DNA from 2 places in the Streptomyces sp. NPDC048825 genome. Region 2 is predicted to be linked to the other one. Evidence: predicted binding sites of a transcription regulator. Region 2 holds the regulator's gene; the other holds the start of a gene.
What was found. The regulator HspR, encoded in region 2, represses chaperone genes until heat shock. The targets are predictions, from matches to a motif close to TTGAGNNNNNNNNNCTCAA.
Positions count from the first base shown of each region.

Region 1: a site for HspR is predicted at 1,412-1,430, ahead of lon (endopeptidase La). Genes of this name have one in related genera too.

Region 1 covers NZ_JBICUR010000003.1:391,947-395,352, forward strand. The annotation lists gene ACGFNK_RS10495 (GyrI-like domain-containing protein) at 9-503, opposite strand; gene ACGFNK_RS10500 (M15 family metallopeptidase) at 593-1,246, opposite strand; gene lon (endopeptidase La) at 1,453-3,406, shown strand, end outside.
Region 2 covers NZ_JBICUR010000002.1:542,611-546,016, reverse strand. The annotation lists gene dnaJ (molecular chaperone DnaJ) at 1-1,017, shown strand, start outside; gene ACGFNK_RS07945 (heat shock protein transcriptional repressor HspR) at 1,025-1,474, shown strand; gene ACGFNK_RS07940 (hypothetical protein) at 1,584-1,838, opposite strand; gene ACGFNK_RS07935 (helix-turn-helix domain-containing protein) at 2,196-2,648, shown strand; gene ACGFNK_RS07930 (hypothetical protein) at 2,689-3,057, shown strand; gene ACGFNK_RS07925 (dihydrofolate reductase family protein) at 3,237-3,406, opposite strand, start outside.

The DNA of each region.
Region 1 (3,406 bases), on a different contig from region 2:
AGGTCTGTTCAGTCCGTCACTGGCCAGTTGAGTTCGGTGCGCAGGTCACGCGGGTCCATGTCCGGAGAGGGCTTCGTGACGTACGTCTCCCACCTGTCCTCTCCGGCGGACAGCCCTCGCTCCCGCATCCAGGAGCCCAGCCGGTCCCAGGAGGACCCGAGACCGTCGAACGACCCGAAGTGCGTCAGCCGCGCGACCGGGCCTCCGGGAAGCGAACCGACCACGACCCCGGCCTCCGGCCGCACCGCCCGATCCGTAACGAACCCGACCTCAAGATCCAAAGTCTCCTCCGGTGACCCGTGGTAAAGGCCGAAGGCCGGACTCAGTACGGTGATCCGCTGCGCCCCGATGGTCCGGGCCAGGGCACCGAAGGACGCATCGAAGAAGTCCCGCAGGTCAGCCATCGGAACGACGCCGCGGACAACCGCTGTCGTCGTCGGGTCGAGATTCACCAGTTCCGGCTCCGAGGCACTGGCCTCGCCATCAGATCCACGACTGCTCATGCCGCTCCCATCCACGTTCCCGGGCTAATTCAGGACGTGTAGACCTGACGTACGCCGAGAACTCATCGCCCTGCCCTCAACGGCGAGCCTCAGCCAAGCTCCCGCGGCCCGTAGACGGCGTGGTCGGCGCCGGCGGCAAGCGCCCAGTAGCGATCGCCGTATGACCAATGCCACCACTCGGTCGGGTAGTTGACGAGGCCCACCGAGGTCAGGGCATCAACGAGAAGCTGTCGGTTGGCGCGTGCTTCCGGGCTGATGTTGGGGGCGGCGGTGTAGCAGGCGCCGTCACTCTCCTCCGGGTTGGCGTTCACCCGTGTTCCCATGTCGAGTTCCTCGCCGTCGGCGGCGATGAGGGTGAGGTCGACGGCGGCGCCGGCGCTGTGCGGGGCGATGTCCGGTGGAGACACGTATCGGCTTGCGGCGGTACGGAGTTGTTCCGGAGTCCAGTCGGGGTTGTTGATCCGAAGCTCGTTGGCGTACCCCTCGAAGTACGAACGCTGCAGGGCGGGCGGCCGGTATCCCTCGACGAACAGCAGACGGATGCCGTCCGGCAGCAGATTTCGTGCGTCGAGGAGCCGGGTCAGTACCCCTTCCCGCAGGTGAGCGAAAGCCCCTGAGTCATCGTTTCTGCGAGCGTCGACGGGAAACGGCTCGTTGAGCCGGACATCGACGAGCCGTTCACCGCAGTCCACCACGGGTATGGCTGCGATCTTCGGATCTGACATCAAAACGATCTCGGTCATGAACCGATCATGGCGCGCGCGACTCCTGGCGTCAGCCCCCTCCTCCTGACGGCAACGCACCCTCACGTGCCCTCCAGGCGCATCCGGCACAGCCGTCCGCGGCGGCCTGTGATCGCTGACAGCGAACGGCCGCCAAGGAGGGGAACATTCGGCAGCCTCCACGCATTGAGCCTGCATAACTCAACTTGACTGCCATAGGGGAGACCATGACTTCGACGTCCACACCGCTCACCCTGCCCGTGCTGCCGCTCGACGACGAGGTCGTGCTGCCCGGGATGGTGGTGCCCCTGGACCTGAACGATGCCGATGTACGAGCCGCGGTGGAGGCCGCGCAGGCCGCCGCGCGTTCCAGTGGGAGCAGCAAGCCGAAGGTGCTGCTTGTTCCACGGATCGACGGGACGTACGCGAGTACGGGTGTGCTCGGGACCGTCGAGCAGGTCGGCCGGCTGGCCGACGGTGACCCGGGTGCGCTGATCCGCGGGCGTGGGCGGGTGAAGATCGGGGCCGGGACCACCGGGCCCGGTGCGGCGCTGTGGGTCGAGGGGACCCGGGTGGACGAGAGCGTGCCCGACCCGCTGCCGGGTCAGGTCGCCGACCTCGTCAAGGAGTACAAGGCCCTCGCCACCAGCTGGCTGCGCAAGCGCGCTGCCTGGCAGGTGGTCGACCGGGTGCAGGCGATCGACGACGTGTCCGCCCTGGCCGACAACTCCGGGTACTCGCCCTTCCTGACCACCGCGCAGAAGGTCGAGCTGCTCGAGACCGCCGACCCCGTCGCCCGGCTGAAGCTCGCCACCGAGCAGCTCCGCGAGCACCTCGCCGAGCAGGACGTCGCCGAGTCCATCGCCAAGGACGTACAGGAAGGCGTCGACAAGCAGCAGCGCGAGTTCCTGCTGCGGCGGCAACTCGAGGCCGTACGCAAGGAATTGCGCGAGCTGAACGGCGAGCAGGACGGCGAGGAGTCCGACGACTACCGGTCCCGAGTCGAGGCCGCCGACCTTCCCGAGAAGGTCCGCGAGGCCGCCCTCAAGGAGGTCGACAAGCTGGAGCGGTCGAGCGACCAGTCGCCGGAAGGGTCGTGGATCCGGACCTGGCTCGACACGGTGCTCGAACTCCCCTGGAGCGAGCGCACGGAGGACTCGTACGACATCCAGGGCGCCCAGGCGATCCTCGACGCCGAGCACGCCGGGCTGGAAGACGTGAAGGAGCGCATCACCGAGTACCTGGCCGTGCGCAAGCGGCGCCTGGAGCGAGGGCTGGGAGTCGTCGGCGGGCGCCGTGGCGGCGCCGTGCTCGCGCTCGTCGGGCCGCCCGGTGTCGGCAAGACCAGCCTCGGCGAGTCCGTCGCGCACGCGATGGGGCGCAAGTTCGTACGGGTCGCCCTCGGCGGCGTACGCGACGAGGCCGAGATCCGCGGTCACCGGCGTACGTATGTGGGCGCGCTGCCCGGTCGTATCGTCCGCGCCATCAAGGAAGCCGGGTCCATGAACCCGGTCGTGCTCCTGGACGAGATCGACAAGGTCGGCTCCGACTTCCGCGGCGACCCCGCCGCCGCCCTGCTCGAAGTACTCGACCCCGCCCAGAACCACACCTTCCGCGACCACTATCTGGAAGTCGAACTCGACCTGAGCGACGTGGTGTTCCTGGCCACGGCCAACGTCCTGGAAGCCATTCCGGAGGCGCTGCTCGACCGCATGGAGCTCGTACGGCTCGACGGCTACACCGAGGACGAGAAGGTCGTCATCGCCCGGGACCACCTGCTGCCACGGCAGTTGGAGCGGGCCGGTCTCGAGAAGGCCGAAGTCACCCTCGACGAGAGCGCGTTGCGCAAGCTCGCCGGTGAGTACACGCGGGAAGCGGGTGTGCGGAACCTGGAGCGGGCCATCGCACGGCTGCTCCGCAAGGTCGCCGCACAGCACGAACTCGGCGAGCGGAAGCTGCCGTTCACGGTCGGCGAGGGCGATCTTCGCGGGCTGATCGGCCGGCCGCACCATGTGCCCGAGTCCGCCCAGGACCCGGCCGAGCGCCGCACGGCCGTCCCCGGTGTCGCCACCGGGCTCGCGGTCACCGGCGCGGGCGGCGACGTGCTCTACGTGGAGGCGTCGCTGGCCGATCCGGAGACGGGAGCCTCCGGTCTGACCCTCACGGGCCAGCTCGGCGACG
Region 2 (3,406 bases):
CTCGGCGACCCCAAGAAGCGCAAGGAGTACGACGAGGCGCGCACCCTCTTCGGCAACGGCGGCTACAGGCCGGGCCCCGGAGCGGGCGCCGGCGGCACGTTCAACTTCGACCTGGGCGACCTCTTCGGAGGCGGACCCGGCCAGGGCGGGGCGGGCGGTGCCGGCGGCGGATTCGGCGGCGGCCTCGGTGACGTCTTCGGGGGCCTGTTCAACCGGGGCGGCGCGGGCACGGGCACGGGCACGCGTACGCAGCCCAGGCGCGGCCAGGACATCGAGTCCGAGGTCACGCTGAGCTTCACGGAGGCGGTGGACGGCGCGACGGTTCCGCTGCGGATGTCCTCGCAGTCGCCCTGCAAGGCCTGTTCCGGCACCGGCGACGCGAACGGCACGCCGCGCGTGTGCCCGACGTGCGTCGGCACGGGGCAGGTGGCGCGCGGTTCGGGCGGCGGTTTCTCGCTCACCGACCCGTGCCCCGACTGCAAGGGCCGCGGTCTGATGGCGGAAACCCCCTGCGAGATCTGCAAGGGCAGCGGCCGGGCCAAGTCGTCGCGCACGATGCAGGTCCGGATCCCCGCGGGCGTCAGCGACGGCCAGCGGATCCGGCTGCGAGGCAAGGGGGCGCCGGGTGAACGGGGCGGTCCGGCGGGCGACTTGTACGTCATCGTGCATGTGGGCGCCCACCCGGTCTTCGGCCGCAAGGGCGACAATCTCACGGTGACGGTGCCGGTGACGTTCGCCGAGGCGGCGCTGGGCGGGGAGGTCCGGGTGCCCACTCTGGGCGGGCCGCCGGTCACCCTGAAGCTGCCACCGGGCACGCCCAACGGGCGGACGATGCGCGCCCGAGGCAAGGGCGCGGTCCGCAAGGACGGCACCCGCGGGGACCTGCTGGTCACCGTCGAGGTCGCGGTTCCCAAGGATGTGGCGGGCAAGGCGCGTGACGCGCTCGAGGCGTACCGCGAGGCGACCGCGGGCGAGGACCCGCGGGCGGAGCTGTTCCAGGCGGCGAAGGGAGCATGAGGACACCATGGATGGCCGTCGACGCAACCCGTACGAGCTGACCGAGGAAACTCCGGTGTACGTCATCTCGGTGGCGGCCCAGCTCTCCGGTCTGCATCCCCAGACCCTGCGCCAGTACGACCGCCTCGGCCTGGTCTCCCCCGACCGCACAGCCGGACGGGGCCGGCGCTACTCGGCCCGCGACATCGAACTGCTGCGCACGGTCCAGCAGTTGTCGCAGGACGAGGGCATCAACCTGGCCGGCATCAAACGCATCATCGAACTGGAGAACCAGGTCGCCGCCCTCCAGTCCCGCGTAGCGGAACTGCAAGCGGCCCTGGACGGCGCCGCCGCAGCGATGCAGCAACGCGAGGCCGCGGTCCACGCCTCGTACCGCCGCGACCTGGTCCCGTACCAGGACGTCCAGCAGACGAGCGCACTGGTGGTGTGGCGCCCGAAGCGCCAGCAGTCGGATTAGGGACAGCGCAACAGCGTGCAGGGGCCCGGAGGTTGATCGTCGATCCTCCGGGCCCCTTCATGTCGTACGACACCGACGTCGCCGATCGGATGTGTGCGTACGTCGGTGATCAGCGCCCCGCCGCCTGCCAAAGCGTCACCGCCAGGGCTATGCATGACGTGAGGGCTGCCAGGGACGGCAGGGGCCAGCGGGCGCGTTCCAGGGACTCGAGGCGGGTTTCGTGTTCGTCGAGAGTCTTGTCCGTCTGGTCGGCGCGCTGAAGGAGGAGGGCCAGGTCGCCACGGGTGGTGGCGAAGCCGACGTCTACCGAGCGGCGCAGGCGTTCCAGCTCCAGTGCGACTTCGTCGGCCTCAGTCGTCGTCATGGTCGGCCTCCGTCCCGGCGTCCTCGCGCAGCAGCCGGTCCGTACGAAACGTTCTGCGCGTGGCATCGGTCATCGTGGCGCTCCTCTCTCTTCAGCCTTCTCCGCTCTTCTTCGCCCCGAGTGTGGGAACATCTGTTCGATAACAGGGAGCGAGCGAATAGACTTGCATGGTGCGAGCGCGTACGCAAGTGACTACCCTCCGTGGAGGCGGGCGCGATGGTGACGCTCCAGGCCGTACGCCAACTGCCGCTGATCTGGCGGCCGTTGCCGAATCTCCACCGTTACGCGTGAGCGCGCACACACCTTGGTGCGAGGGCGATCGGTACGTTGTCCGCGCGACGAGGGGAGAGCGGACATATGCGTTCCAGCTCACGGGCCGATGCCCATTCAGATCGCAGATACCGGGCCGAGGGGCTCGACGAGTTCGCCGGCTGGATCGAGGAGTTGCTGCGCGGCCGTGGCTACGACATCGACAGCCCTCGTGGGGGCGGTCGTTCGAAGCTCGCCGACGATGCCGGGGTGCATCGGGCCGCCGTGAGCCGGCTGTTGCAGCGTCAGTCCATGCCCGACCTGGAGACGATGCGGCGTATCGCGGCCGTACTGGGCGTGCCGCTGCGCGAGATGCTCATCCGCTCGGGGCGGCTGACGGAGGACGACCTGCCGGTCGTCGCGGGCGGCGGGCACCCCGCGGCCGGGGACGGCCAATCGGCGCTGAGTCCCGAGGAGGCGGCTCGCAGGATGGGTGTTCCGCCCGAACTGCGGGAGCTGTTCGCCAAGGTGGCGAGGCAGTTCCTGCCGGAGGGCGATTGAGGCGAGGGGACAGCGCGAGGGAGTCGAGGGAGTGCGGCACATGGGGAATCCGGGCGGCGGCGGCCGGGGTGACGAGGCGGAACGCGTCTCCAGGCTGGTGGGCGAACTGCTCATCGGACTCGGCGAGAAGGTCCGGGCGGCCGGCCCGGAGGGCGTCCGCGTGCTCACCGAGGAGGAGCTGCAACGGCAGCAGCTGAACTGGTTCCGCGACGGCTGGCACGAGCACGCCCGCGCGACCGAACCGCCGGGCGCCGACGCCCCGTCGGCCCTCACCGATTCCGACTCAGGTGCGGACGACGGCCGGCGCCGGCACCCCGACAGCGAGCACTTCCCGCTCCCGCCGACCCGCCTCCTCCACTTCCCGGAACGCCCGCCGTTCGACGGACGCGGCGGACACGGCAGGGACTGACTGACTCAGGAGGCCCGTGCCCCGAAGGGGCGCGGGGCTGTGACATATGCGGCTCCGCCGCGATGGGGGTCCCCCGCTCGAGCGAAGTCGAGAGTGGGGGGAGGGGCCAGCCCCCACCGGCCCGCGCACGGCGGCGGAGCCGCATATCGACACGGCATCACCGTTCTCCAGCGGAGCGCTCAGGCGCCGGCTCGCTCGTAGCGCAGGAGCACGAGGCCGTTGCCGAAGGTGTGGGTCGCGGCGAGGCGGAGGTGGGTGGTGGCGTCCGATTCCGGGAAGAGGGGACGTCCGCGACCCAGGATGACCGGAACGACGTAGAGCAGGTACTCGTCGATCAGGTCGTGGCGGC